2 regions of the Vibrio gallaecicus genome follow, and region 2 is predicted to be linked to the other one. Evidence: predicted binding sites of a transcription regulator. Region 2 holds the regulator's gene; the other holds the start of a gene.
The links. Region 2 encodes MetJ, which represses methionine synthesis genes. Its sites were predicted from a motif close to TTAGACNTNTANANGTCTAA; they were not measured.
Positions count from the first base shown of each region.

Region 1: the regulator MetJ is predicted to act here: its motif matches at 11,603-11,622, upstream of metH (methionine synthase).

Region 1 covers NZ_AP025490.1:364,879-380,954, reverse strand. Annotated here, with positions in the region: gene uvrA (excinuclease ABC subunit UvrA) at 9-2,837, shown strand; gene OCU78_RS01670 (PglL family O-oligosaccharyltransferase) at 2,948-4,696, shown strand; gene OCU78_RS01665 (pyridoxal-phosphate-dependent aminotransferase family protein) at 4,833-5,972, opposite strand; lysine riboswitch at 6,147-6,323, shown strand; gene lysC (lysine-sensitive aspartokinase 3) at 6,428-7,798, shown strand; gene metH (methionine synthase) at 7,877-11,554, opposite strand; gene OCU78_RS01650 (cation:proton antiporter) at 11,749-13,023, shown strand; tRNA gene OCU78_RS01645 (tRNA-Asp) at 13,521-13,597, opposite strand; rRNA gene rrf (5S ribosomal RNA) at 13,666-13,781, opposite strand; rRNA gene OCU78_RS01635 (23S ribosomal RNA) at 13,909-16,076, opposite strand, start outside.
Region 2 covers NZ_AP025490.1:3,017,378-3,033,453, reverse strand. Annotated here, with positions in the region: gene hslU (HslU--HslV peptidase ATPase subunit) at 182-1,519, opposite strand; gene hslV (ATP-dependent protease subunit HslV) at 1,684-2,232, opposite strand; gene ftsN (cell division protein FtsN) at 2,508-3,047, opposite strand; gene cytR (DNA-binding transcriptional regulator CytR) at 3,159-4,166, opposite strand; gene priA (primosomal protein N') at 4,384-6,585, opposite strand; gene rpmE (50S ribosomal protein L31) at 6,930-7,145, shown strand; gene OCU78_RS13260 (malic enzyme-like NAD(P)-binding protein) at 7,357-8,667, shown strand; gene metJ (met regulon transcriptional regulator MetJ) at 8,832-9,152, opposite strand; gene OCU78_RS13250 (O-succinylhomoserine (thiol)-lyase) at 9,358-10,542, shown strand; gene OCU78_RS13245 (bifunctional aspartate kinase/homoserine dehydrogenase II) at 10,542-12,953, shown strand; gene metF (methylenetetrahydrofolate reductase) at 13,240-14,139, shown strand; gene OCU78_RS13235 (PadR family transcriptional regulator) at 14,251-14,790, opposite strand; gene ppc (phosphoenolpyruvate carboxylase) at 15,146-16,076, opposite strand, start outside.

The sequences.
Region 1 (16,076 bases), 640 kb from region 2:
CGGTAGAGATGGATAAAATAGAAATTAGAGGTGCGAGAACGCATAACCTTAAAGACATTAATCTGACAATTCCCCGAGATAAATTGATTGTTATCACAGGGCTTTCAGGTTCAGGTAAGTCCTCATTGGCGTTCGATACCCTCTATGCAGAAGGACAACGCCGCTATGTTGAATCTCTTTCAGCATATGCTCGCCAATTTCTCTCTTTAATGGAAAAACCCGATGTTGACCACATTGAAGGCTTATCTCCAGCAATCTCTATCGAACAAAAGTCAACATCCCACAACCCACGCTCAACGGTTGGTACAATAACCGAAGTTTATGATTACTTACGTTTATTCTATGCAAGAGTTGGGGAGCCTCGATGTCCGGAGCATCACACTCCTTTAGCAGCTCAAACCATAAGTCAAATGGTAGACAAAGTTTTAGAACTTCCTGAAGGTTCTAAAATGATGTTGCTCGCCCCGATTGTGAAAGAACGTAAAGGTGAGCATGTTAAAACGCTCGAAAACCTTGCAGCTCAGGGCTTTATTCGCGCTCGAATTGATGGTGAGACTTGCGATCTATCCGATCCACCAGCATTAGAACTTCATAAAAAACACACTATCGAAGTTGTCGTTGACCGTTTTAAAGTACGCCCTGATCTACAGCAGCGACTTTCAGAATCTTTTGAAACCGCACTAGAACTTTCTGGTGGCATAGCAGTAGCTGGATGGATGGATGAAACCGACCAAGAGGAAATAGTCTTCTCTGCTAATTTTGCATGTAACCAATGCGGTTATAGCATGCAAGAATTGGAACCAAGGCTCTTTTCCTTCAACAACCCCGCAGGAGCATGTGGTACATGTGATGGTTTAGGTGTTCAACAATATTTTGACCCAAGCAGAGTCATTTTAGATGAAAAGTTAAGTATTGCTGAAGGTGCGATTAAAGGCTGGGATCAAAAGAATTATTACTATTTCCAAATGCTCACGTCTTTATCTGAGCATTATGGTTTCGATCTCTATGCTCCTTTCTCTTCACTTCCCAAGAAGACAAAAGACATCATTTTAAAAGGCTCTGGGCATACTGAAGTTGAATTTAAGTACATCAATGACCGCGGCGATATCAGATTAAAAAGACATCCTTTCGAAGGTATTTTAAATACCTTAGAGCGTCGATACCACGATACGGAATCGAGCGCTGTTCGTGAAGATTTAGCCAAATACATTTCGACTAAGTCTTGCTCTAGCTGCGGCGGAACAAGATTAAGAGTAGAAGCTAGAAATGTTTTTATTGCGGATACCGCTTTACCGGAAATTGTAGAATTGAGCATTGCAGATGCACTTCATTTTTTCCAAACATTGAAGCTGGAAGGTCAACGCGCTCAAATAGCAGAAAAGATCATGAAAGAGATTAATGATCGACTGCACTTCTTGGTTAACGTTGGCTTAAATTACCTGAACCTTTCACGAAGTGCTGAGACCTTATCCGGTGGCGAAGCTCAACGAATCCGTTTAGCTAGCCAAATTGGTGCTGGTTTGATGGGGGTAATGTATGTTTTAGATGAGCCTTCTATCGGTCTCCACCAACGAGACAATGAGCGCTTGCTCAAAACATTGATCCACCTTAGAGATCTTGGCAACACCGTATTAGTTGTTGAGCATGATGAAGACGCAATCAGGTGTGCAGATCACGTCATTGATATTGGTCCGGGAGCTGGTGTGCATGGTGGTCATGTAGTTGCTGAAGGGACAATGGCTGAAATAATGGAAAACCCTGACTCACTGACAGGTCAATATCTCAGTGGTAAAAAAGAAATTGCCATTCCAGAAAAAAGAACGCCGATTGATAAAAAGAAAGTGGTCGAAATCATCGGAGCTACTGGTAACAACTTAAAAGAAATTACCGCAACGATACCTGTTGGGTTATTTAGCTGTATCACTGGTGTATCGGGCTCTGGTAAATCTACGTTAATCAATGACACCTTCTTTAAGGTTGCACATACCCAATTAAATGGTGCGACTACGGCAGTGCCTGCTCCTTATAAAAAAATGAAAGGATTAGAGCACTTCGATAAAGTGATCGACATCGATCAAAGTCCAATAGGCAGAACGCCAAGATCAAATCCAGCGACTTACACGGGAATCTTCACTCCAATCCGAGAATTGTTTGCAGGAACTCAAGAGTCTCGTTCTCGCGGTTATAAACCAGGAAGATTTAGCTTTAATGTAAGGGGCGGTCGTTGCGAAGCGTGCCAAGGCGATGGCGTCATCAAAGTAGAAATGCACTTTTTACCTGATGTTTATGTTCCTTGTGATGTTTGTAAAGGTAAACGCTATAACCGAGAAACTTTAGAAGTAAGATACAAAGGAAAAACCATTGATGAAGCATTAGCGATGACTGTCGAAGATGCGCATGAGTTCTTCAAGCCTGTTCCGGTAATAGCTAGAAGATTACAAACATTAATGGATGTAGGGCTTTCATATATCCGATTAGGTCAAGCGGCAACAACACTTTCTGGAGGGGAGGCTCAACGTGTCAAACTAGCACGAGAACTGTCCAAACGCGATACTGGAAAAACACTCTATATTTTGGATGAACCAACCACAGGGTTACACTTCCACGATATTCAGCAGCTGTTAGTCGTTTTACACAGGCTTAGAGACCATGGAAATACGGTTGTCGTCATTGAGCATAATTTAGATGTAATCAAAACAGCGGATTGGATTATTGATTTAGGCCCGGAAGGTGGGCAAGGCGGTGGTAAAATCATTGCATCAGGAACACCAGAAGATGTGGCGCAAGTCGAAGGTTCTCATACAGCTCGATTCCTTAAGCCCATGTTAAAGTTATAAAAAGCTATAATCGTCGAGAGTAAATCTCCGACAGCGAGCAATCGCAAAAAATGTTAGTGTGTAGAGCTTGCTTGATAAGGCAAGCTCTTCTTTTTCCAAGGTTAGGATATATGGTCACAATACATAAAAGCGGGACACAATTAGATAGTAATACTCAAGCACTTCCTTTAAATCGAGTATTTCTTGCTTCCTTAGCGGTAGTGTTTCTTCTTGCTATGCATTTTTTCATGCCTAACCCCGGAGGCTCAGGCTTAGCACTCTCCTTTAATCCAACCACTTGGTTCGCTCTCAGCTTCAGCTTGGCGATTGGCTTTTATCAACTAGCAACAAACCGTGTAATTCGCTACACCAAATTGACCATCGGTTTATTTATCAGTTGTGTAATACTTACCACTCCAATCCTATACAGCAATGCTGATATTTCTGGTGCAGCAGGCCGACTAGTAGGACTATGGACTGGCTTTATTTTCTTCGTTTTATTACAACAGTTTCATTTCAGTAATAGACATAAGCAGCGCCTTCTGTGGTTCATTGTGCTAGCTGTCTTACTGCAAGCATTTTTTGGCTATGTTCAATTTTTCCACCTTGAGCCTGGAAATATTTTTGGCTATAACACCATAAGTAATAGACCCTATGGTATTTTCCAACAGCCGAATGTAATGGCAAGTTTTCTTGCTACAGGACTTGTGCTTTCAGCTTATTTACTGGCCAGGCAACCTCACAAATACAATCATAAGCTCAGTGAATCTGCCCTTCTTTACATAATTCCAACAGTCACTATTCCTCTGCTCATCATTATTGCCTCTCGTACTGGGTGGCTAGCGAGTATCATTGGGGTTCTGCTTATTCTTCCTTACCTCTACCGATTTTCAACAACAAAACGCTTTCTGGGATGGTGTATTTCTGCTGTTGTTGGGATTACCATCGGTTTTGTTATTATAAACACAGGGGACAGCCTAGCTTCTAAGAGAGCTCATTTAGAGAGCCCAAGAGCTTATACCTTTCCCCAAACTCTCGATATGCTGACAGAAAAGCCATTGACTGGTTACGGCTATGGCAAATTTGAATCTGAATATACGCTTTATACTGCACGCCAGCACCAGCTAAATAGCAGCTATCGCCCGGGATTACCTGCAATGGATCACCCTCACAATGAATTACTTTACTGGGGTGCAGAAGGTGGAATTTTACCCTTAATTGGTATTTTTCTCGCAGCTGGGCTAGTGCTTGTTAGAATATCAAGTGCGAGTAAAGGCACTCGGTTGGCCATGTTAGCCCTCTTCATCCCTATTGTTTTGCATTCTCAGCTAGAATATCCATTTTATCACTCAGCTGTTCACTGGATTACTTTCATCATTTTGCTTTACTGGGTTGATCAACGCGTCTCACGCTATTCTCAAAAAAGCTTTGGTGTGATTAATAAGACAACATTTCGGGTTACCAGTTTAGTTTTGCCGATACTTGTTGGCTTTTACATGCTAAGTGCATTGCACACGAATTATATATTGACCAAATTTGAGCAATCACGCCCTAAAAACCCAGATGTCCTGAAGCAAGTCACCAACCCAGTCGTTTGGAAGGATAGGTTTGATTGGGATGTTTATAGTACTTACTTAAATATAGGTTTGTATAAAAACGATCCTGAGCTAATTCAGCCGTACATTGATTGGTCATTAGAGATTATAAAAAGCAAGCCAAGACCTGCATTCTACAGTAATTTGGTCCTGGCATACCAAGGTATAGGTGAGGTAAGTAAAGCTGAGCAAATACGCAGAGAAGCCGAGTTTTTGTTCCCATTAAAAGACTTTTCTCAAATACAATACCAACCAGTATCGACGGCAGTATCTTCAGCTAAATGATACAAAAAAGCCCTTCCTCTATGACTAGTTGGAAGGGCTTTCTTTAAACGAGACAGCTCTACTGGTTAGTCTATTTAAGTTACGTATCTATTTACCAACACTAACTATGTAAAGAGATAAATCAACTAGTTACCAGCTAGTTCATTACTTCCTCTAGAGCTCTCAAGCATAGAGAAACATTTTCATTTCTAGCACCATAGCCCATTAAACCAATACGCCAAGCCTTTCCAGCTAATGAACCCAGCCCTGCGCCAATTTCTAGGTTGTACTGTTCAAGTAAGTCTCCTCTAACTTTAGCTTCATCAGTGCCTTCAGGTATATAAATAGCATTCAATTGAGGTAAGCGGCTACCTTCAGAAACCACAAACGAAAAGCCTAGTTTTTCAAGCCCAACCTTTAGCTTATTGTGCATGCTTTGATGTCTTGCCCAAGCTTGTTCAAGCCCTTCATTTTTAAGCGCAACTAAGGATTCATGTAGAGCATATAAGCTATTTACAGGAGCCGTGTGATGGTAACTACGCTTCCCTTCTCCACTCCAATATCCTAAGACAAGGCTTTGGTCTAAAAACCAACTTTGTACAGGGGTCTCACGCTTTTGTATTTTATCCACTGCTTTTTTAGATAAGGTCACAGGAGATAGCCCTGGCACACACGACAAGCATTTTTGACTACCTGAATAAACTGCATCCAACTGCCACTCATCAACAAGTAAAGGCACACCACCAAGAGAAGTCACAGCATCAACAATAGAAAGCGCATCATACTGCCTTGCAACCTGAGAAATAGCCTCAGCATCAGAAAGTGCACCTGTAGAAGTTTCTGCATGTACAAATGCCACTGCAACTGCATCAGGGTTGGCTTTTAGTGCCTGCTCGATTTTTTCAACAGAAACAGGAGCACCCCATTCATCATCAACTAAAATGGCTTCACCACCGCAACGTACTACGTTTTCACGCATGCGTTCTCCAAAGACACCATTTCGGCAAACTACGACTTTTTCACCTGGTTCTATCAAGTTAACAAAGCAGGTTTCCATACCCGCACTACCTGGCGCAGAGACAGCAATTGTGAATTCATTTTCAGTTTGGAAGGCATATTTCAATAGCTGCTTAAGTTCATCCATCATGCCAATAAATAAAGGGTCAAGGTGACCTATAGTTGGGCGACTAAGCGCTTGAAGAACTTGAGGCGAAATATCGGAAGGTCCTGGTCCCATTAACGTTCGTTGAGGAGGAATAAAGCTTTGGAGAGAATTTGGAGAGTGAAAACTAGACATGTGCATCCCTGAGTCAGTGATTTAGATATCCACACTAAAACAATTTTTCACAGGCATCAATTAGCCGTAAGTATGAGGTCAAACCAGTGTCACAAAGTTGTTAAATTTAATTTACTATTTATATTCAGTTACCGATTGACATTCTTATCACAAAAACGTTCAATGAAATGGCTATCAAGCAGAAGAGGAGCATTGCCCAGGCAGATATTTTGTGGAACCTCATTTCCAATACAAAATATTCAGGGGGAGCAATGCCGAGATAATACAAGCATGTGGGCTCGTGTTATCGGTTGATTGGGTTGAATCCCGTCGACTGTCATCATTTCTATATGGTGAAGAGCTTCTGAGGTTTACAATTCTATTAATACCTCTCTAATTGCTCAAAAACTCTCTTCAAACATTGGATGTTGGATTACCAACCGTAATTTTATTTAGGAAGTCGTGGGAGAAACATCGTGAGCGCAATTAATGTAGCTGGTTCTTTTAATGTCGCTAAGTTTGGTGGAACAAGTGTTGCCAACTTTGAATCAATGAGCCGTTGTGCTGCTATTATCGAAAACAACCCAAATACAAAACTCATAGTGAGCAGTGCTTGTTCAGGCGTAACTAATCTTTTAGTCGAACTTGCCAATGGTGTTCAAGATAAAACTCGCAGATCAGAACTGCTCCGCCAATTAACTGAAATTCACCATGCAATTTTGGATGAGCTTGCTGATCCTGTTGCCGTTGAAAAAGATATTCACACCATTTTAGATAACATCGCTAGCGCCGCAGAAGCTGCATCATTCCAGTCGAGTGCAAAACTCACCGATCACCTTGTTGCTTGTGGTGAACTAATGTCAACTCACCTTCTCGCTCAAATATTGCGCGAAAGAGGCACGCAAGCTGTGCGCTTTGATATTCGTGAAGTACTAAGAACAACCAATGCTTTTGGTAAAGCTGAACCGCTATTAGATGAGATTTCATCATTAGCAACAGAAAAGCTAATCCCATTGTGTCATTCTCAAGTAGTTGTCACACAAGGGTTCATAGGTGCGGACAGCGACGGAAACACCACAACATTAGGTCGAGGTGGAAGTGATTACTCAGCAGCATTAATTGCAGAGTCTGTCCAAGCATCTGGGCTAGAAATTTGGACCGATGTTCCTGGGATTTACACAACCGATCCTCGAATCGCACCAAAAGCCTCTCCTATTCCTGAAATTAGCTTTAGTGAAGCTTCTGAGATGGCGAATTTTGGTGCAAAAATTCTACACCCTTCAACCCTTGTACCAGCTTTACGTCATCAAATACCTGTTTTCGTTGGCTCATCTAAAGAACCTGAAAAAGGAGGAACTTGGATTCGTCAGCAAGTGGAAAGCTCTCCTCTATTCAGAGCTTTAGCTTTACGTTGTAATCAAACAATGGTCACTTTACGCAGTGCTAACATGTTCCATGCTTATGGCTTTTTAGCCAAAGTGTTTGAGATTCTCGCAAAACATAAGATATCTGTAGATCTAATCACCACGTCAGAGATCAGCGTATCTTTAACTCTTGATCAAACAGACACATCAGGTGGCGCTCCCGAGCTTCCAGAAATCGCCAGAAAAGAGCTGGAAGAGTTATGTACTGTAGATATAGAACATAACCTATGTTTAGTTGCTCTAATTGGTAACAATATGAGTGAGAGTAAAGGCTATGCTAAACAAGTTTTCGGAACACTAGAAGATTTTAACTTGCGAATGATTTGCTATGGAGCAAGCCCGCATAACTTATGCTTCTTGCTTCATGAATCGGTTTCTCGTGCTGCTATCCAAAAATTACACAAAGAGCTTTTTGAAGACTAACCTCAGATTAAACGTTTCAAAAAATAAAAAGGGTTGCCCATCAGCAACCCTTTTTAATCGATATCAGTCCAGATAACACTAGTTAATGTTTGGACCTAACCATTTTTCAGCTTCTAACATATCCCAACCTTTGCGATCAGCATAACTTTCCACTTGGTCTTGTTGTATTTGAGCAATAGCAAAGTAGCGAGAGTCAGGGTGTGAGAAGTACATACCTGAAACAGAGGCGCCGGGCCACATGGCGTAACTAGTTGTTAAAGACATATCTATTGCCTTCTCAACATCCATTAATTCCCACAACGTTCCCTTCTCAGTATGCTCTGGACAAGCTGGGTAACCAGGTGCTGGGCGAATACCTTGGTATTTTTCGCGGATTAAATCATCATTGGTTAAGTTTTCATCCGGAGAATAACCCCAAATATTCTTACGCACTTCTTTATGGAGGTACTCAGCAAAAGCTTCGGCTAAGCGATCCGCGACAGCTTGAATCATAATGGCATTGTAATCATCGCCATTCGCTTTATATTCATCAGCCAATTCACGTTCACCAATACCACCCGTCACAGCAAAACCACCAATCCAGTCTGGTTTTCCACTTTCTTTAGGTGCGATGTAATCAGATAAGCAGTAGTTAAAGCCTTTCGGTTTTTCAGTTTGCTGACGAAGGTTATACAATACTTTGAGTACCTCAGTTCGAGACTCATCAGTGTAAACCTCAATATCATCACCAACGCTATTGGCTGGAAACATCGCACACATACCACGAGCCTCGAGTAATTTTTCTTTCTCAACTCGATCTAGCAGTTCATTTGCGTCTTTATATAAACGCTTAGCTTCTTCACCGACTTCTTCATGATCAAGAATTGCAGGGTATTTACCCATTAACGACCACGTCATAAAGAAAGGAGTCCAATCTATATACTCTCGTAACGTCTTAATATCGAAGTCATCAAAGATGTGAACACCAGGGTTAGTCGGAGCTGGCGGTGTGTAGTTAGCCCAATCAATATTCACTCGATTAGCTCTTGCTCTTTCTAAGGATACTGGTTTGGTTCTTGGTTTTTTACGATTATGCTGATCACGAACCCGCTCATAATCTAACTCTAACTTTTCAACAAAATCAGGTTTTAGTTCATCCGACAGCAAAGAAGTACACACACCTACGGCACGAGATGCATTGTTAACGTACACAACTGGCTCCGAATAGTTTTGTTCAATTTTAACAGCGGTGTGCGCTTTTGATGTTGTTGCACCACCAATGAGCAATGGAAGCTTAAAACCCTGTCGTTCCATCTCTTTGGCAACATGAACCATTTCATCAAGAGAGGGAGTAATTAACCCCGAAAGACCGATAATGTCGACATTTTCTTCTTTGGCTACTTTAAGAATTTTTTCACAAGAAACCATGACACCAAGATCGATAATTTCATAGTTATTACACTGAAGCACAACTCCTACAATATTCTTACCGATATCGTGAACATCACCTTTAACTGTTGCAAGTAGGATCTTACCGTTTGTGGCTCCCACATCTTTAGTCGCGTTAATAAAAGGTTCTAAATGAGCAACAGCTTGCTTCATTACTCGAGCGGATTTAACCACTTGAGGCAAGAACATTTTACCTTCACCAAACAAGTCACCGACAACGTTCATGCCATCCATTAAGGGACCTTCAATTACCTCAATAGGGCGAGAAGCATTCACGCGAGCTTCTTCTGTATCCTCGACAATGAAATCAGTAATCCCTTTGACTAGAGAATGCTCTAAACGCTTCTCCACAGACCAAGTTCGCCACTCCAGCGCTGATTTGTCTTCAACTTTTCCAACAGCACGTTCTAAGTACTCTGTCGCAATATCTAGCAAGCGTTCAGTCGAATCATCACGACGGTTTAAAACGACATCTTCAACTGCTTCTCTTAAGTCTTCAGGAACGTTGTCATAAATTTCTAGTTGCCCAGCATTAACGATCCCCATATCCATACCATTTTTAAAACAGTGATATAGGAATACGGCATGAATAGCTTCACGTACGTAATTATTTCCTCGGAATGAGAATGAAACGTTAGACACGCCGCCTGATATCATTGCATGGGGTAAATCTCGTTTGATATCACCGACAGCCTCAATGAAATCAACCGCATAATTGTTATGTTCATCAATACCAGTAGCAACAGCGAAAATGTTCGGGTCAAAGATAATATCTTCAGGTGGGAAACCAACTTCATCGACAAGAATGTTATAGGCATTCGTACAGATTTCTAATTTTCGTTCTCTTGTATCAGCCTGACCAACTTCGTCAAATGCCATCACAATGACAGCAGCCCCATAACGTCGCACAAGTTTAGCTTGTTCAACAAATTTCTCTTTGCCTTCTTTCAAAGAGATGGAGTTTACGATGCCTTTACCTTGAATACATTTAAGACCTGCCTCAATTACTTCCCATTTTGAAGAATCAACCATGACTGGTACTTTAGATATCTCAGGTTCTGAAGCACATAGATTTAAGAAGCGAACCATGCAAGCTTCTGCATCAAGCATACCTTCATCCATGTTGATATCGATGATTTGTGCACCATTTTCAACCTGTTCGCGAGCAACACTCAATGCTTCATCGTACAGTTCTTCTTTTATCAATCGTTTGAAACGTGCAGAACCAGTTACGTTGGTTCGTTCACCAACGTTAACAAATAAAGATTCTTTTGAAATAGTAAGAGGCTCTAAGCCTGACAACCGGCAAGCTACTGGAATGTTGGGTAACTGGCGAGGTTTAACGCCTTCAACGACCTCTGCCATTTGACGAATATGTTCTGGTGTAGTACCACAACAACCACCAATTAGGTTGAGGAAGCCACTTTCAGCCCATTCTTTAACATGCTCTGCCATATCTTCAGGGGAAAGGTCATACTCACCAAAAGCATTAGGCAAACCAGCATTTGGGTGAGCAGAAACACTGCATTCAGAAATACGAGAGAGTTCACTCACGTATTCACGTAATTCATCCGGACCTAATGCACAGTTAAGACCAAAGGATATCGGTTTTACATGGCGTAAAGCATTGTAGAAAGCTTCTGTTGTTTGGCCAGAAAGAGTTCGCCCTGAAGCATCAGTAATTGTACCGGAGATCATCACTGGTAAAATAATACCATCTTCATCGAATACGGTTTCAACAGCAAAAGAACAAGCTTTAGCATTAAGAGTATCAAAGATAGTTTCAATTAAGATAAGGTCCGCACCACCTTTAATAAGTGCACGGGTTGACTCAGAGTAAGCCTTAACTAATTCGTCAAACGTAACATTCCGAAATCCAGGGTCGTTCACATCCGGAGATATCGTACAGGTTCTATTAGTAGGTCCAAGAACACCTGCAACATACCTAGGTTTCTTTGGAGTTTTAGCAGTCCATTCATCTGCAGCTTCACGAGCGAGTTTTGCCGCAGCGAAATTGATCTCTTCACTAAGGCTTTCCATGTCATAGTCAGCCATGGCAATGGTAGTTGCATTAAATGTGTTCGTTTCTAAGATATCAGCCCCAGCCTCCAAGTACTGGTTATGAACATCTTTGATGAGTTGAGGCTTAGAAAGCACAAGCAAGTCATTATTACCTTTAAGATCACAATGCCAATCAGCAAAACGATCTCCTCGATAATCATTCTCTTCTAACTTGTAGTCCTGAATCATAGTGCCCATACCACCATCAATCAGCAAAATTCTCTGTTCTAATTGAGCAACAATTTGTTGTCTAATATTACTTCCCACAGTACAGCCTCATTCCTTTAGTTATCCATCCATCCTACCATATAAAAAGTAGAAATCTAGACGTCTAAAATAGCTTTAATTTTGTAAAAGACTAATAAGCCAAATTCACAATAGCATGACAAAAAGTGGTTGCTATTTACTCACTTAAAAATGAGAATCTTATGTAATAATTTGTTACACAATAAGAGCTCAATATGTCGGTCTACTATACGCTTTGCTTCCTTTCTGCAGCAGCAATGCTCATAGCATTTATAAATAGCAAAATAGGTAAGATGCAAACAACTATCGCAATTACAGCAGGATCAATGATGCTGTCGCTACTGATTTTAATTGCAGGGCAAAACGATTGGTTTCAACTATCCCAACTCGCCTCAGAAACAGTAGCAAGTATTAATTTCGAAGACTTCTTACTTAAGGGGATTCTAGGTTTTTTACTTTTTGCCGGTGGATTAGGCATTAAGCTTCCAAACCTAAAAGATCAAAAATGGGAAATTACAGTGCTTGCTTTAGGGGCAACACTCTTTTCTACATTTTTCATTGGCGGAGTCCTATACGGATTTTGTCATCTCATAGGAATTGAATTTGATTTTATATACTGCCTATTGTTTGGTTCATTAATATCGCCAACCGATCCGATTGCCGTTCTCGCCATTGTCAAAAAGTTGGATGCGCCCAAACGTATTTCAACTCAAATTGAAGGAGAATCATTATTCAATGATGGATTCGGTTTAGTGATCTTCGTGACTATTTTCACCATAGCCTTTGGCACAGAAACACCAACAGTAGGCAGTGTCAGTATGTTATTCGCACAAGAAGCAATTGGTGGCATTGTTTATGGCTTCGCATTGGGTCTCCTATTCCATTACCTAATCAGTGCAACTGATGACCATTCAATGGAACTGTTACTGACAATAGGAATTCCAACTGCTGGGTACGTGTTTGCAGACGTTATACATGTGTCAGGTCCTCTTTCCATGGTCGTATCTGGCATTATGATAGGAAATTGGACACGCTTTATTGGCTTCTCTAAAGAAAGCGAAGAACACTTAGATCATTTCTGGGAGCTCATCGATGAATTCCTAAATGGTGTCCTATTCTTACTTATCGGTATGTCTATGCTGCTTTTTGATTTTCATAAAGAAGACTGGATATTAATGGCTTTTTCAATTCCGTTAGTCTTAGGAGCACGTTACCTAAGTGTCTACATTTCATACTTAGGGTTTAAACGCTACAGAGAGTATAACCCTTGGGCGGTAAAGATACTGACATGGGGCGGGTTACGGGGTGGATTAGCTCTTGCAATGGCATTATCGATACCATCAGGAGTCCTTGTTATTCCTGATAAACTCATCGATGTAAAAGAGATTATTCTTGTGATGACCTACTCAGTTGTTGTTTTTTCTATTTTGATTCAAGGCTCAACAATCACTCCTATGATAGAAAAAGCAAAACTTGCCGAAAGAGAGTAACGTAAGATAACCGCAAATATAGCAGCTATAAGCTGCTATATTACATATAACCTTACAGTTAAACTCCATCAGCTAAACAGATATTCATCGTTTAAAAACAAAATATCTGCGTTATATCCCTCTAATATCCAGAAGATCTACAGCTACAATTAATGGTAAAGAATTCTTCGATCGAAACTTGAGTCACATGAAAGTCCATAACTTTACTGTACCTGTTTTTTAAATAAGTGAGCGCCAAACATGATATATATAAGTGCGCTTAATTAATTCTATCGTTTTGATGGGTAAATTTAGACGGAGTATTAAGTTCTGAGAAATTCGCAACCGAGTATATGTACAAAATATATCTTTCATAGCTAGTAAGCCTCTAAGAGCTATCAACTCTACCTAGAAAATTGTTTGAAGAGCAAAAGTGCCGTTAGAAAAATTATGAATTCAACTACTAATACCTTAAACGTAAAAAAGCCCTAGTCGTAAGACTAGGGCTTTTCAAATAGTGGCGGAGTGGACGGGACTCGAACCCGCGACCCCCGGCGTGACAGGCCGGTATTCTAACCAACTGAACTACCACTCCGCAGTGGTCAACTCACTAAGTGAGCGTCCATATCTCCAGGTTGGTCAACCTAAAGATTATAATTTAAAGCCTGGCGATGTCCTACTCTCACATGGGGAAGCCCCACACTACCATCGGCGCTATTGTGTTTCACTTCTGAGTTCGGCATGGGATCAGGTGGGTCCACAATGCTATGGTCGCCAAGCAAATTTTGCTTTTACTTTCAGTTTTAAAAACTGAAGGCAAAATAATCTGGAAAGCTGTTTTTGTTCTCTTCAAACTCATTCAAGGTCTGGTATTTCTATGAGTCCACAAAACCCCTTGGGTGTTGTATGGTTAAGCCTCACGGGCAATTAGTACAGGTTAGCTCAATGCCTCGCAGCACTTACACACCCTGCCTATCAACGTCGTAGTCTACGACAACCCTTAAGGACGCTTAAAGCGTCAGGGAAAACTCATCTCAAGGCTCGCTTCGCGCTTAGATGCTTTCAGCGCTTATCGATTCCGAACTTAGCTACCGGGCAATGCCATTGGCATGACAACCCGAACACCAGAGGTTCGTCCACTCCGGTCCTCTCGTACTAGGAGCAGCCCCTTTCAATTTTCCAACGCCCACGGCAGATAGGGACCGAACTGTCTCACGACGTTCTAAACCCAGCTCGCGTACCACTTTAAATGGCGAACAGCCATACCCTTGGGACCGACTTCAGCCCCAGGATGTGATGAGCCGACATCGAGGTGCCAAACACCGCCGTCGATATGAACTCTTGGGCGGTATCAGCCTGTTATCCCCGGAGTACCTTTTATCCGTTGAGCGATGGCCCTTCCATTCAGAACCACCGGATCACTATGACCTGCTTTCGCACCTGCTCGAATTGTCATTCTCGCAGTCAAGCGGGCTTATGCCATTGCACTAACCACACGATGTCCAACCGTGTTTAGCCCACCTTCGTGCTCCTCCGTTACTCTTTGGGAGGAGACCGCCCCAGTCAAACTACCCACCAGGCACTGTCCGTAATCCCGATTCAGGGACCGACGTTAGAACATCAAGCATACAAGGGTGGTATTTCAAGGACGACTCCATCACATCTAGCGACGCAATTTCATAGTCTCCCACCTATCCTACACATGTAGGGTCAATGTTCAGTGCCAAGCTGTAGTAAAGGTTCACGGGGTCTTTCCGTCTAGCCGCGGGTACACTGCATCTTCACAGCGATTTCAATTTCACTGAGTCTCGGGTGGAGACAGCGTGGCCATCATTACGCCATTCGTGCAGGTCGGAACTTACCCGACAAGGAATTTCGCTACCTTAGGACCGTTATAGTTACGGCCGCCGTTTACCGGGGCTTCGATCAAGAGCTTCGACCGAAGTCTAACCCCATCAATTAACCTTCCGGCACCGGGCAGGCGTCACACCGTATACGTCATCTTACGATTTTGCACAGTGCTGTGTTTTTAATAAACAGTTGCAGCCACCTGGTATCTGCGACTCTCGTCTGCTCCATCCGCAAGGGACTTCACTGATAAGAGCGTACCTTCTCCCGAAGTTACGGTACCATTTTGCCTAGTTCCTTCACCCGAGTTCTCTCAAGCGCCTTGGTATTCTCTACCCGACCACCTGTGTCGGTTTGGGGTACGATTTCTTATAATCTGAAGCTTAGAGGCTTTTCCTGGAAGTATGGCATCAATGACTTCACTACCGTAGTAGCTCGACATCGTATCTCAGCGTTAATGAAAGTCCGGATTTACCTAAACTTTCCGCCTACGTACTTGGACCTGGACAACCGTCGCCAGGCTCACCTAGCCTTCTCCGTCCCCCCATCGCAATTATAAGAAGTACAGGAATATTAACCTGTTTCCCATCGACTACGCCTTTCGGCCTCGCCTTAGGAGTCGACTTACCCTGCCCCGATTAACGTTGGACAGGAACCCTTGGTCTTCCGGCGAGGGAGTTTTTCACTCCCTTTATCGTTACTCATGTCAGCATTCGCACTTCTGATACCTCCAGCAGCCCTTACAGACCACCTTCAACGGCTTACAGAACGCTCCCCTACCCCACATACCCTAAGGTACGTAGCCGCAGCTTCGGTGTATAGCTTAGCCCCGTTACATCTTCCGCGCAGGCCGACTCGACCAGTGAGCTATTACGCTTTCTTTAAATGATGGCTGCTTCTAAGCCAACATCCTGGCTGTCTGAGCCTTCCCACATCGTTTCCCACTTAGCTATACTTTGGGACCTTAGCTGGCGGTCTGGGTTGTTTCCCTCTCCACGACGGACGTTAGCACCCGCCGTGTGTCTCCCGGATAGTACTTACTGGTATTCGGAGTTTGCAAAGGGTTGGTAAGTCGGGATGACCCCCTAGCCTTAACAGTGCTCTACCCCCAGTAGTATTCGTCCGAGGCGCTACCTAAATAGCTTTCGGGGAGAACCAGCTATCTCCAGGTTTGATTGGCCTTTCACCCCTAGCCACAAGTCATCCGCTAATTTTTCAACATTAGT
Region 2 (16,076 bases):
CATTTCTTTATCAGTTCACCTTCATTAGCGGTGAGCTTTAGTGGTAAGTATATGGTGTCATACAGTGATTTCAGTATACGCTCATTTTTTGGGTATTAAAAAGCCCACTCGGAAGTGGGCTCTTATTAATGTCATTAGCCGTCATTTCTTTGCGATAACGCAAATGTTCGACTTTTTTGTGCTACAGGATGAAGCGACTTAAATCTTCATCTTCTACAAAACCACCTAATTTCGCTTTCACGTACTCAGCATCGATAGTTAGTTTTGTACCAGGTTTGTCTGTTGCTTCGAATGAAATTTCATCCATTAGACGCTCCATAACGGTATGAAGACGACGAGCACCAATGTTCTCTGTTGTCTCATTGACTTGCCATGCAGCATCTGCAATTTGTGTGATGCCATCTTCTGTGAAATCAACATCAACATCTTCTGTCTTCATGAGCGCGATGTACTGTTCTGTCAGAGATGCTTTTGGCTCAGTTAGGATACGTTTGAAGTCGTTACTTGAAAGCGCTTCAAGCTCTACACGAATCGGTAAACGACCTTGTAGTTCAGGAATAAGGTCAGACGGTTTCGCTACTTGGAATGCACCAGATGTAACAAACAAGATATGGTCTGTTTTCACCATGCCATGTTTTGTTGAAACGGTACTGCCTTCAATTAATGGCAATAGATCGCGCTGAACACCTTCACGAGAAACATCAGGGCCAGAACTATCTCCGCGCTTACAAATTTTATCGATTTCATCAATGAACACAATGCCATTGTTTTCAACGTTATAAATCGCGCTTTCTTTCAGTTCTTCTTGATTAACTAATTTTGCAGCTTCTTCTTCAGTCAGTGCTTTTAAAGCATCTTTGATTTTCAGCTTGCGCTTTTTCTTGGTGTCACCAGCAAGGTTTTGGAACATACCTTGTAGCTGGTTAGTCATTTCTTCCATGCCCGGAGGAGCCATTATTTCCACGCCCATTTGCGGAGCGGCAACGTCGATTTCAATCTCTTTGTCGTCTAACTTTCCTTCGCGTAATTTCTTGCGGAAGATTTGACGAGTGTTTGATGAGCTTGTGTCTTCTGATTGCTCATTTTGACCCCAAGCATCACGTGCTGGTGGAAGTAGGGCATCTAGTACGCGTTCTTCAGCTTGTTCTTCAGCGCGGAATTGTACTTTTTCCATTGCTTGCTGATGAGTCATTTTGATTGCAACGTCTGTTAAGTCACGAATGATGGTTTCAACTTCTTTACCAACATAACCAACTTCAGTGAATTTCGTTGCTTCAACTTTGATGAACGGTGCGTTCGCCAGTTTTGCTAAACGGCGCGCAATTTCAGTTTTACCAACACCTGTTGGACCAATCATTAGAATATTTTTTGGAGATACTTCAACGCGCAAGCTTTCTTCAAGCTGCATGCGACGCCAGCGGTTACGTAGTGCGATTGCAACTGAGCGCTTGGCGTTATCTTGACCAATGATGTGGCGGTTAAGTTCGTGAACGATTTCACGAGGAGTCATCTCAGACATGGTGTTTCCTTAATTCTTTTAATCACGACTGTAATTGAATATCAAAATAACAGTTCGGCTGTTGGGCGTTAACTTCATACTTGGTTTGCGTATAAGTCATATACATAAATGAGCTTATGTACGCATGAGCTATTTGTGCTCAGACATATTGAAGATGCGGCTGATTATTCAGGCTTAGGCAGTTCAACAGTGCTTTCAAGCTCTTCAACAGTGTGGTGATGGTTTGTGAATACGCAGATGTCACCAGCAATAGTGAGTGACTTCTCTGCTATTTCACGAGCATCTAAATCGGTATTTTCAAGCAGAGCTGTCGCGGCTGCTTGCGCAAAGTTACCACCAGAGCCAATGGCAATGAGGTCGTTTTCAGGCTGCACAACATCGCCATTACCTGTGATGATCAATGATGCTGTTTCATCCGCAACCGCTAGTAAAGCTTCTAGCTTGCGAAGTGCGCGATCACTGCGCCAGTCTTTAGCAAGCTCAACGGCTGCTTTTGTTAAATGACCTTGGTGCATTTGCAGTTTGCTTTCAAATTTTTCGAATAGCGTGAAAGCATCGGCAGTACCGCCAGCAAAACCTGCCAGTACTTGGTTGTTATATAGGCGGCGAACTTTACGGGCATTGCCCTTCATCACTGTATTGCCTAAAGATACTTGTCCATCACCCGCGATGACGACTTTATTATTACGACGTACAGATACAATGGTAGTCACGAGTAGGGCCTCTTGTTTTTTTGTCTTTTGGGTATACAGGTTATATGAGGATAAAGAGCCGATAATTCAAGGAAACGCACAACTCAGAAATCAAATAGATGTGTAAATGAACGTAAGAATAAAGTTAGGAGAGATCTTTGAGATGAAAGTGAAAGAAGCAGTAAAGTGCTGGGGGATAATGCTTGAGGGCGCTTAAAAGATAAAAGCCTTCGCAAGGAAGGCTTTTAAGAGGTTGATACTTTAGTTGAGGTATTTTTGTGCTCACTGAAATACCACTATTGGGTTTCTTTCCAAATAGCACACGGCTCAATTTTAGCTCGTTGTAGCTTATGTCGGTCGCGCTCAGCATCGCGTTTTAAATCGTAAGGTCCAAGCACTACTCGGTACCAACTGCTGTTTTCTTTTTTGCGAACTTTACTGTTGATACCTTGGAAAGCGATATCTAACTTGCGTGCTTCCGCTTGTTTCAGTGTTTTGTACGCACCACACTGCATGATGTAAGGAATGTCAGATTTCTTCTGCTCTTTTGCTTTTACTTCAACTTGGCGGCTTGGCAGCGTTTCAACGTAATCCCACTTTTCTTCTGGAGGCGGTGGAATAGGTTTCGCAGCTTTAGGTTTCGGCTTGGGTTTTGTCACCACAGGTGTAGGTGCTGGTGGCTCTGGGTCTGTGCTAAGCAGGTATAATCCATAACCGAACCCACTAGCTAGTAGGATCGCTAAAAGACCACTACGCCAAGGCTTACGGCGAGGGGCTGTCTTTTTGGTCGGCTTCTTTGTTCCACGACCGCGTCTTGCGTAATCTTTATTGGCCACTGAGCATTTCAACAGTTGATGATTCAACTTTCATGGTAATCCAGATCGCGAGTGGATAATAGTGTAGAAATGGAAGCGGCACATCAAAATGTGCCGCAAAGAAGTGCTTTTCTATTGAATGCGTGGTGGAGCTGTACTTCCTCGTACGATCAACTCTGTTTCAAGCAAGCGGGAACCAGCTTGAACATCATTGCCTTTCAATACGTCCAGCATCATTAGCATCGCCTGACGACCGATCTCGTAGCGAGGTTGTGAAATAGTGGTGAGCGGTGGATCGCAGTATTGTGCGAATTTAATGTCATCGAAGCCTACAACTGAAAGGTCTTGTGGAACGCGTAGACCTAACTTCTTCGCTTCTTGAATCGCACCGATAGCCATAGCATCGTTGTGACAGAAGATAGCAGTTGGAGGTTCTGGCAGTGCGAGCAGTTGGCGAATCGATTGCGCGCCAGCTTCAAAAGTAAAATCGCCAACCGTGCCATAGGCAGGGTTCATTGTGATACCTGCTCGGCGTAGTGCTTGCTGGTAACCTTGCTGACGAAATTGACAGAGTGTCGCAGACGTTGGACCTGAAATTTGCCCTATACGCTTATGACCAAGTTGAGTGAGATAGTTCACGGCTTCAAATGCAGACGTTAAGTTGTCTATATGGACAGTCGGAAGCTCAAGATCTGGGGCAAACTCACAAGCCATTACCATGGGAGGTAAATTCTTTTGCTCGGGTTTACTTAAGTCAAATGGATGATCTGTACCGAGTAACAACATGCCATCAGCTTGTTTGGTGAACACTAAATTTACAAAAGAGCTCTCACGCTTCTTTTGTTGTCCACTATCGCCAAGTAACACAAGGTATCCGTGTTCAACCGCAGCATCTTCAATCCCACGGATAATTTCCGTAAAGTAAGGGTCACAGATGTCTGGGACAATAGTTACTATGGTTTTAGATTCGTTGCGACGTAAGTTTCTAGCTAACGAGTTAGGTGAGTATCCAGCTTCAAGTACGGCATTTTCAACGCGTTTACGAGTTGAAGATGATACTTTTTCCGGGTTCATAAGCGCTCTTGATACTGTCGCTGTAGAAACCCCTGCAAGCTGGGCAACATCCTTCATTGTCGCCATAAATTAAACCCTCTTTAAATTCCTTTGTATGCCACTGAAATCGGCAATCATTATTCTTTTAATTGATTAACTTCCATGAAAGCAATGCTTACACTTATGTGCTTGAAATATACTATTCATTTAGAGCACATAAAGTTACGGGTAGATTAACAAAAATTACACGACTCGTGTGAAGTAGCTCACGAGAAAACTGAAATCTCTGAAGCACCGCATACTTTTAACTGAGATCTTGAGGCTCTATATCGATCGACCAGCGTACTTTTTTTGCAGTTGGTAACATATTGATAGCTGGTTTCGCACTCATTAATAACTTTTGCATTAATGAACGAGTTTGAGTTTGCAAAACTAATTGCCAGCGTGACTTTCCTGCACGTTTTGCTAAAGGTGCGGGCGTTGGCCCGAGCACCATACAAAACCCATCATAAAGTGGATGTGCTTCAAGGGTATGACGAACCTGACGTAAAAAATCTTCCACCAAATATGGATCGTTGGCTTCAGCTCTAAATAACGTCATGAAAGTATAAGGAGGCAGCATAGCCTGTTTACGTTCGGCTAAGGCAGTTTGCGCAAAGTGGTTATAGTCTTTGTGTAGTAAAGCTTGCAGCAAGCCATGCTCAGGGTGATGGGTTTGTAAGATCACTTCCCCAGGTTTACTGGCACGACCTGCACGTCCCGCGACTTGAATGAATAACTGGGCGAGTCGTTCTGAGGCTCGAAAGTCACTGCTATAAAGTGAACCATCGACATCGAGTAGGGCAACTAAAGTTACATCTGGAAAGTGGTGCCCTTTAGCGAGCATCTGCGTTCCGATAAGTATTTGGAACTCACCTTTACGTATGGATTCTAATGCTGTTTCTAAGCTGCCTTTACGGCGAGTGCTGTCTCTATCAATTCGTATTGTTTTATAGTCAGGGAATAGGTGCCCTAACTGGGTTTCCAATTGTTCGGTACCCACGCCATGTGTTACTAGTTGGGTTGAACCACAACCTTGGCAATGGTGTACAACATGCTGTTGGGAACCACAGTGGTGGCAACGCATTTCATTGCTGTTTTGATGATAAGTATAATAAGCATCACAGCGTTTACATTCTGCCGTCCAACCACATTCGTGACACATTAAAGCAGGAGAAAAACCACGGCGGTTTAAAAACAACATGACTTGGTTGCCAGACTGCAAATGACGTTGCATTTCTGCAATCAATGAAGCTGATAATCCACTTTCTAAATATTCCCCCTTCACATCCAGCACTTTGTTGGTCGTAGGAAGCGCGACCCCCGCTCGGTTGGTTAGTCTTAAATAGTGATACTTACCGGTTTGAGCGTTATGAAGGGTTTCAAATGCAGGAGTAGCAGAGCCGAGGACTACCGGTATTTGTGCTTTATGCGCACGCATTATCGCCACATCTCTAGCATGATAACGAAGGCTGTCTTGTTGCTTGTAGGATGCGTCATGTTCTTCATCAACAATGATGATACCTAGATCAGAAAAAGGGGTGAACAGTGCTGAGCGAGTGCCTATTACGATTCCTGCTATTTTATCACGGGCTGACAGCCAAGCATTAAGACGTTCAGTATCATTAAGCCCAGAGTGAATTACCTCGACAGGCACATTAAAGCGTCGTTTGAATCGGTTAATGGTTTGTGGCGTTAATCCAATTTCAGGAACAAGAACAAGCGCTTGTTTACCTTGCTCTAAAATTGGCTTAATCATGTTCAAGTAAACTTCAGTTTTCCCTGAGCCAGTGACACCTTCAAGCAAAAAGCAGCCAAAATCTGTCTGGCTATTGACGGTCGCGATAGCAATGGCTTGTTCTTCATTGAGCTTTGGCTTGTCGTGGTCGTTTTCTAGTTCTTTAGACCAAGCGATACGCATCGGCTTTTTTTCAAGAGACTCAATCCAGCCCTTTTCTTGAAGTGTTTTTAAAACCGCGCTTCCCACTTCCTCATCAATAAATTCTTGATGGGGCACGGATCCGTTTTCCAGCATTCTCATGACTTTTGCTTGCTTAACGGCACGCCCAAAACCTAGCATTAACTGATCTTTACCTTGAGGTGTCAGCTGCCATTCAACCAAGGTGGCAAAATCTGCATCTTTACCTTTACGTAAAGCAGAAGGTAATGCATTGGCGAACGTTTCCCCAAGAGGGTACTGATAAAACTGACTGCACCAAACTAACAAAGAATAAACCGAGTCAGACCAAACGGGTTGATTGTCCAACAACGCTTTAATTGGTTTGAGCTTGTCTAAGCTAAATTCGGATTCATTGACTAGAGCTGTGACTATGCCTGTTAATGTTTGACGCCCAAAAGGTACAGATACACGACCGCCAATAATAGGGAACAGGTGACTAGGTATTTTGTAGTCAAACTGCTTATCTAAAGGGACTGGTAGTGCGACACGGGCGATAGTTGGGCGCATAAAGTGACAGCTTTATTTTGAATAGGAAATGACGAAACAGTCTAAAGGATAAGCCCATGAAATTCGAGAAACAGTTTGGTATCGCTTCATAAAGGCTGTGTTTTTTAATGGCTTAGCGATGTTAGAGAAGAACTGATATTGGCTTTTAATATAGAAGGAAAAAAAGGTTGGTGAAAAATGTATCAAATCAGTTGATCCTACTTCTCAGATTCATTACTATACTGCGCCTTGAAGGTATGGCTTTGTATCCTTGTGTTACGAAGCGGTACTTTTAATTATTTTTTAACTACGTGTGGTGTCCGGCTTAGAATCGGATGGCGACACGGCCTAATTGAGGTTATCCCATGAAAGCTGGAATCCACCCAGAATACAAAGCTGTTACAGCTACTTGCTCTTGCGGCAACACATTTGAATTCAACTCTACTCTAGGTAAAGCTGGTATTCACCTAGACGTATGTGACAAATGTCACCCATTCTACACTGGTAAGCAACGTATCGTAGATACTGGCGGCCGTGTTGATCGCTTTAACAAGCGTTTCGGTGCTCTTTCTAGCAAGTAGTAATACTCGCTATATAGACATCCAAAAGGACACTTCGGTGTCCTTTTTTGTTGCCTGCCATTTAGAGATTTCAACTGTTCACTGGTCTTATTAGTAGTCAAATCTCGTTTTTTAGTGAGACTGATAGGTAAACCACCTAGGAACTTTGAAGTACATCTATTAACATGAAGAGGATTCCCCCAAATAATAATATCTTAGGAAACCTACGCTCATGTCAGACGACACTCGCCAGGCTCAATCTTCAAAAGAGCCATTATCAGCAGAAGAAAAATTATCTGCTCAAGAACAATTTCGCCAGCAAGCTCTTGATTATCATGAATTCCCTATTCCAGGTAAAATTGCCGTTGAGCTGACTAAGCCGGCAAATTCAGCTGAAGACCTTGCTTTAGCATACAGCCCAGGTGTAGCTGAGCCTGTTCGAGAAATCGCACAGAATGTTGATAACGTTTATAAGTACACAGGTAAAGGCAACATGGTTGCAGTTATCTCTAACGGTACTGCGATTTTGGGTTTAGGTAACCTTGGTCCTATCGCTTCTAAGCCTGTAATGGAAGGTAAAGCTCTTCTGTTTAAACGTTTTGCTGGTTTAGATTCTATCGATATTGAAGTAAAACACCGCACAATCGATGAGTTTGTCGACACGGTAGCGAACATCGCAGATACTTTTGGTGGCATCAATTTAGAAGATATTAAAGCACCAGACTGTTTTGAGATTGAACGTCGTCTTATCGAACGTTGTGATGTGCCTGTATTCCATGATGACCAACATGGTACTGCTATCGTAACGGCTGCAGGTATGCTGAATGCCATCGAACTTCAAGGTAAGCAGCTAGAAGAATGTAAGATTGTTTGTTTAGGTGCGGGCGCGGCGGCTGTAGCGTGTATGGAGCTACTGATTAAGTGTGGCGCTCAGCGTGAAAAAATCTACATGCTAGATCGTAAGGGTGTGATCCACACTCGCCGTGACGACCTAAACGAATACAAACAGCTTTTTGCTAACAACACAGACAAGCGAACGCTGGAAGATGTGATTGAAGGTGCTGACTTATTCTTGGGTGTATCGGGTCCTAACTTATTACCAGCAGAATCTTTGAAGCTGATGGCTGATAAGCCTGTTGTATTTGCATGCTCAAATCCAGATCCAGAAATTAAGCCAGAGCTTGCTCATGAAGTGCGTAATGACTTAATCATGGGTACAGGTCGTAGCGATTACCCGAACCAAGTTAATAATGTGCTTTGCTTTCCGTTTATCTTCCGTGGTGCGCTAGATGTGCGAGCTAGTGAAATCAACGATGAGATGAAACTGGCAGCAGTCACGGCGATTCGTGAACTAGCAAAAGAAGAAGTTCCTGCTGAAGTATTAAAAGCGGCGGGAGCTGATGCACTGACATTTGGTATGGATTACATTATTCCGAAGCCAATGGATCCACGTTTATTGCCTCGCGTAGCGAAAGCGGTAGCACAAGCTGCAGTTGAATCTGGTGTTGCTCGTATCGAGATGCCTGAAAATTATATGGCTTAATGTTACGTCTTTAGCATTGAACTCATAAAAAAGCCGAATCATGGAAGCATGATTCGGCTTTTTTGTATCTTGGTATGACAAGCTTACACTTGAAATACAGAAGTTAGTTTCAAACTATTGTCACAAGCAAATGAAAATATGAAGGGCATCGACGTGATTTATTTTTATTCTTCGTCAAACGCTTCGAATTCGATACCCATTTCTGTCATTAGTTTTTTCACTTCAGCAGGGATATCGTCTGGGCGGTCTTTACGTAGGTCTTCATCCGTAGGTAACGGTTGACCAGTGTAGGCATGAAGAAAGGCTTCACATAGCAATTCACTGTTTGTGGCATGGCGTAAGTTGTTTATCTGACGACGAGTACGTTCATCAGTTAGCACCTTTAATACTTTTAGAGGGATAGAAACCGTAATTTTCTTTACTTGTTCGCTTTTCTTTCCATGCTCAGCATATGGGCTTATGTACTCACCATTCCAATCTGCCATTGTGTACCTTCATCATTTTTGTAGTTAGATTAATTTAGAAGGTGATTTTAGCGGGATTTACCGCCATAAGCAAAGACATATGGACGTCTAGAAGTGTTGACGTCTTATGTTTATGGCAGTAAAGTGAATAACATATATCTAACACAGCTGCAAAACGCCGACAAGCAGCTGTTATATCCTGAACCCAATTTGTAAGGAAACACCTATGAGCAGCCGGAAGCCAGCCACAATTGCCGTTCGAACCGGTATTGAGTCAGACACTCAACACCATGCCGTTGTTCCACCAATTTATCTTTCGACAAATTATGGTTTTCCCGCTTTTGGTGAAGTGCCTAAATATGACTATACGAGATCGGGCAACCCGAACCGTGGGTTATTAGAAACAGCGCTCTTCGAACTGGAATCAGGAAAGGGTGCCGTTGTGACCAATTGCGGTACATCAGCATTGAACTTGTGGGTGTCTGCATTTCTAAGTGGTGACGATTTAATTGTTGCTCCACACGACTGCTACGGTGGAACGTACAGACTGTTTAATACACGTTCTCAAAAAGGGGACTTCAAAGTCCTGTTTGTTGATCAGTCGGATCAAACCGCATTAGATGCAGCGATTGCTCTCAAGCCCAAATTAATCCTACTTGAAACACCTTCTAACCCTCTAGTGCGAGTGGTCGATATCGCAGAAACGTGTCGTAAAGCAAAAGAGGTCGGAGCGTTAGTGGCTGTCGATAATACGTTTTTGACACCTGTGTTCCAAAAGCCTCTAGAGCTAGGTGCTGACTTTGTTATTCACTCCACAACTAAATACATTAACGGTCACTCAGATGTAATTGGTGGTGTGGTCATCACTAAAACGGAAGAGCATGCTGAAGAATTAGGATGGTGGGGCAACTGTATAGGCGCAACAGGTACGCCATTTGATAGCTACATGACTTTACGTGGTATTCGTACTTTAGGCGCTCGTATGCGTGTACATGAAGAAAGCTCTCGTGAAATTTTAACAGCGCTTCAGCAGCAAGATTTAGTCGGCACTATTTATCACCCAAGCTTACCTGATCACCCTGGTCATGAAATTGCCAAAAAGCAGCAGTTAGGCTTTGGTTCTATGCTGAGCTTTGAGTTCGCAGGATCTTTTGAAGCGTTGAAGTTTTTTGTTGGTGAGCTAGAGCTGTTCTCGTTGGCTGAATCTTTAGGTGGTGTTGAAAGTTTGATTTGTCATCCAGCTTCTATGACTCACCGTGCAATGGGGCAAGTTGCTTTGGCTGAAGCGGGTGTATCTCAGCAACTTCTACGTTTGTCTGTAGGTTTAGAAGACGCGGGCGATCTTATTGAAGATCTAAACCAAGCGTTTCTTAAGACACATAACTTCATCGAGAATGGGGAAGCGAGCTAATGAGTGTTTTACGCCAACTGCATAAATTTGGTGGAAGTAGTTTAGCTAACCCAGAATGCTATCAGCGAGTTGTGAATATTTTGAAAGAGTATTCAAGCGCGACTGATTTGGTTGTGGTCTCCGCTGCTGGTAAAACGACTAATCGTTTAATCGAGTTCTTAGAAGCACTAGATAAAGATGGGCGTTTAGCACATGAATGCCTACAGTCATTACGTCAATTCCAGCTGAATTTAATTGAAGAGTTGTTAGAAGGCGATCAAGCCGCTCATCATCTTGGTTTGGTTCAAGCGGAATTCACAGCATTAGGTGAATTGAATGCCCCACTGACTGAAGCGCAAAAGTCTCAAGTGCTAGGTCATGGTGAGGTCTGGTCTTCAAGGTTACTTGCTGAACTTCTTTCTCAGAATGATTTACAAGCTATCGCGCAGGACGCTCGTGAATTCTTACGAGCTGAAGCGGGAACACAGCCAGAAGTTGATCGCTCGCGCTCTTACGCTTTAATTAAAGAAGTGCTGGCGCAACATACACATTGTCGGGTTGTGATTACGGGCTTCATGGCTCAAAACTGCGAAGGCGAAACCGTTCTTTTAGGCCGTAATGGTTCAGATTACTCTGCAACGGTTATTGGTGCGTTAGCTGAAGTCGACCGAGTCACGATTTGGAGCGATGTAGCCGGCGTTTACAGTGCTGATCCAAGGCTAGTATCGGATGCGTGTTTATTGCCTTTACTTCGTTTGGATGAAGCCAGTGAATTAGCCCGACTTGCTGCTCCTGTTTTACATAGCAGAACCTTACAGCCTGTTGCTCAAAGTGCGATGGATTTAAGTTTACGTTGCAGTTATCAACCAGAATCGGGCTCCACTCAAATTGAGCGTGTATTGGCTTCCGGTCGTGGTGCGAAAATTATTACGTCTCTGGATGAAGTTTTATTGATCCAAGTGACGTTTGGTCACGGGCACGATTTTGAGCGTTTGACTACCGATGTACTCGAAGGGTTGAAGCGCGCTCAATTAGAACCGCTAGCGTATGAATTACAACCAGACCAATATTGTATTCGCTTGGCGTACACTGAAGAAATTGCTGGTGGTGCTTTAGAATACTTACAAGACCATGCGGTAGAAGGCGAGATTAAACTTAAAGAAGGCTTCTCTTTGGTGGCTGCGGTTGGAGCGGGTGTGACGAAAAACCCGAATCATTGCTATGGTTTTTACCAGCAGTTAAAAGACTCACCGGTAGAGTTTATCTCAGAGGCTTCTTCTGGGTTAAGCTTGGTTGCAGTGATGCGCAAAGCTGACACATCTATTTTAGTAAAAGGTGTCCATTCCCAATTATTCCAAGCACAGAAACGAGTTGCTATCGCACTGTGCGGGAAAGGAAACATTGGTTCGAGTTGGTTAAGTTTATTTGCAGAACAGAAAGCTGAACTAGAAAAGCGCCGTGGTATGAGCTTTGATTTAGTGGCAGTGATTGATAGTCAAACTTATTGGTTTGATGAGCAGGGCATCGACCCTAGCACTGTGCTTACTTGTTTCTCAGATGAAGCGGTAAATAATAACGGCAGTGACTGGCTTGAGCGTTTAGGCGAAATACAGGGTTATGATGAAGCGGTTGTATTAGATGTCACAGCCAGCAAATTGCTTGCTGATAAATATTTAGATATCGCTAAACAAGGGGTTCACCTGATCTCTGCAAATAAAGTGGCAGGTTCAGCATCCAGTGAATATTATCATCAAGTCCAAGATGCTTTTTCTAAAATCAGTCGCCACTGGTTATATAATGCAACAGTAGGGGCAGGGTTACCGATTAACCATACAGTTCGAGATTTACGTGAAAGTGGTGATGATATTATTGCTCTTTCAGGAATCTTCTCTGGTACTTTGTCTTGGCTGTTTCAGCAATTTGATGGCAGCGTTCCATTTAGTGAATTGGTAGATCTAGCATGGCAGCAAGGTTTAACTGAACCAGACCCTCGAGCTGATTTAGATGGATCTGATGTGATGCGTAAGCTAGTGATTTTAGCACGTGAGTCAGGGCTAGATATTGAACCTGAAAACGTGAAAGTAGAGTCTTTAGTGCCGAAGGAGCTACAAGATTTGTCTGTAGATGACTTCTTCGATAAAGCTTCGTTGCTAAGTGATGAATTGGCAGAGCGTTTAACTAAAGCTCAATCACAACAGAAAGTACTTCGTTATGTTGCTCGTCTTGAAAAAAATGGTAAAGCAACGGTAGGCGTAGAGGCTTTATCTAAAGAGCATGCGTTAGCGAACTTACTGCCATGCGATAATATTTTTGCGATCGAGAGCAAATGGTACAAAGATAATCCCTTAGTGATTCGCGGACCTGGCGCTGGTCGAGAGGTGACAGCAGGAGCAATTCAGTCCGATTTGAATCGTATGTCTAGCTTATTTTAATACCTTTAATGGTTGATTGTTCTGATTAACCAAGCCGCAATAACCCATAAATATGGCTGAAAGTAGAATTCATTTACTTTCAGCTTTTTTGTTTCTTTTCGGTGATTATCTATTCTCAAGCTCTGACCTTCTTCTTGAGCTTTACTCACGATCTACTTGAAAAAAATTCATAATGGATCAGTTGACATTAAATCGTATTCAATACATTCTGGAGACATATAGACGTCTAAACGTCGCTAAGGATTTGAAAATATTTAGTGGTTGCTTTTGCCACAGGGAGAGTAAGATGGGATATACGCACGCAGGTCATATCGACGCTTTGAATCAAAATATTGCTGAGCTTTCAGATAATATAAACGTGTCATTTGAGTTTTTTCCACCGAGTAGTGAAAAGATGGAAGAAACGCTGTGGAATTCTGTTCACCGCTTGAAAACTCTTCAACCTAAATTTGTTTCAGTAACTTATGGAGCAAACTCTGGCGAGCGTGATCGTACTCACTCTATTATTAAAGAAATCAAAAACCAGACAGGTTTGGTAGCAGCGCCACACTTAACATGTATCGATGCAAGTCGTGATGAACTGATCCAGATTGCTGACGATTACTGGGCGAATGGCATTCAGAGTATTGTTGCGCTACGTGGTGATATTCCTGAAGGTGGCGGTGCTCCTGAGATGTACGCGTCTGATTTAGTCAATTTACTGAAATCCCGTCACGACTTTGATATCTCTGTTGCAGCTTTCCCTGAAGTGCACCCTGAAGCAAAAAGTGCTCAATCTGACCTTATTAACTTGAAACGTAAAGTTGATGCCGGTGCTAACCGTGCTATTACTCAATTCTTCTTTGATGTTGAAAGCTATCTACGTTTCCGTGACCGTTGTGTGGCAGCAGGAATTGATGTTGAAATCGTACCGGGCATTTTACCAGTATCTAACTTTAAACAAGCTTCCCGTTTTGCTGCGATGAATAATGTGAAAGTACCAGGCTGGATGGCGCAGCAGTTCCAAGGCTTGGATGATGATCCAACGACTCGTCAACTTGTAGGTGCTAGCCAAGCGATTGATATGGTTCGTACTCTAAGTCGTGAAGGTGTGAAAGATTTTCACTTTTATACACTGAACCGTGCAGAAATGACTTATGCACTGTGCCATACATTAGGTGTTCGACCACAAGTGGTAGCTGTTTAATCCATATTCTTTAGATACAAAAAAGGCTTGGACTCTAAGAGTTCAAGCCTTTTATCTTTTTAGACAGTCGCTATTCAGCTAACAGCGATACAATCTGAACAGGGAAGAGCGTTATGCCATTGCACCTAGTTCAAGCAAAACCTCGTCAGCCCACACAATCCATGCCTCACGGATAAGTAGGTTACGACGCAGTGTTAAGCGCTCTAGACGAGCTTGCTTATCTAATGTCGCTGGTGTCGCGTAGTATGCTGCTTCAATTTCTTTGTAGTGAGAAACTAGCTTACGAGACTCTTCTACAAGTTCAGTCAGTTGAATACGGTATGCATCTGATGGTTGAACAGCACAAGCCATTAGCTTAGCTGAGAACTCATCACGTACTGTTGGGTGCGCAGTTGGTTGTTCAAACCATTCACCTAAAGCGCCACGACCGGCGTCGGTGATAGAATAAACTTTACGATCAGGTTTGCCTTCTTGAGGTTCAAGCACACAAGTTACTTGTTCATTTTGAGCCATTTTATTTAGCTCGCGATAAACTTGTTGGTGGCTTGCTTTCCAGAAGTAGCCAATGCTTGATGAAAACTCTTTTGTTATATCGTAACCAGTAGCATCGCGCGTACTTAAAACAGTTAAGATTACGTGTGGTAATGACATGTCTTTAATCCAAATGGTCAATAAACAGTAAACTAATGCTTAAACATCAAGTGTGCTTCTAATGGCACGATATGTTGGTATATGTCTAAGCAACACCAACGTGTTTCGTTGGTTATGTCACCTTATAAAGCCGTTTGTCACCTAGCGCGGTAAGTTTCCTTACCTAGTGCTGTGGAATATTTTGATAGGAGTGTTTTCACAGCGGAGCGGTATTATATCTAAATAATAAGCATAAAGTGGAATACATGGACAAAATAACCCAAAAAACTGATAGAAAACTCAATAGTGGTTATTTTACAAAATAAAAAGGTCGCACGTGGCGACCTTTTGTCTTTATTTTAGTGTTAATCACTGGCTATCCGGTATTTCGCATACCTGCTGCAATACCTGCAATCGTCACCATTAGGGCTTCTTCTAGCTCTGGCGGTGGAGTTTCACATTTTCTAGTTCGGTATAACAACTCAGCTTGAAGCATGTTTAGTGGCTCAACGTAGATATTACGAAGGCGTATTGATTCAAGACCCCATGGGTCGCTTTGCATCAAGTTTTCGTTATTCTCAACGTTCAATACTGCTTTAATGTCTTTTTGCAGTTGTTCACGAAGCAATTCACCAAGAGGTAGTAGTGACTCATCAACAAGTCGTTGATCGTAATACTTCGCGATTTCTAAATTGCACTTAGAATAAACCATCTCTAGCATACCTAAACGCGTAGAAAAGAATGGCCATTCGCGACACATCTCTTCTAAAAGAGCTTGATGGCCTTGGTCTACTGAATATTGAATCGCTTCACCAGCACCTAGCCATGCGGGTAGAACCAAGCGGTTTTGGCTCCAAGAGAATATCCAAGGGATCGCACGTAAGCTTTCAACTCCACCGTTAGGGTTACGTTTTGCTGGTCGAGAGCCAAGAGGCAGTTTACCTAGCTCTAACTCAGGCGTAGCTTGGCGGAAGTAAGGAACAAACTTTTCTTCACCACGAACAACATTACGGTAAGCTTCACAAGACACTTCTGAAAGCACATTCATCAGATCGCGCCATTCTTGTTTTGGCTCTGGTGGTGGCAGAAGATTCGCTTCTAAAATAGCACTAGCGTATATATTAAAGCTGTTAACGGCTACTTCAGGTAACCCCAGCTTAAAGCGGATCATTTCACCTTGTTCCGTTACGCGTAACCCGCCTTTTAAGCTTTGAGGTGGCTGAGAAAGTAGGGCAGCATGCGCAGGAGCGCCACCACGACCAACTGTTCCGCCACGACCATGGAATAATGTCAGTTCAATACCTTCG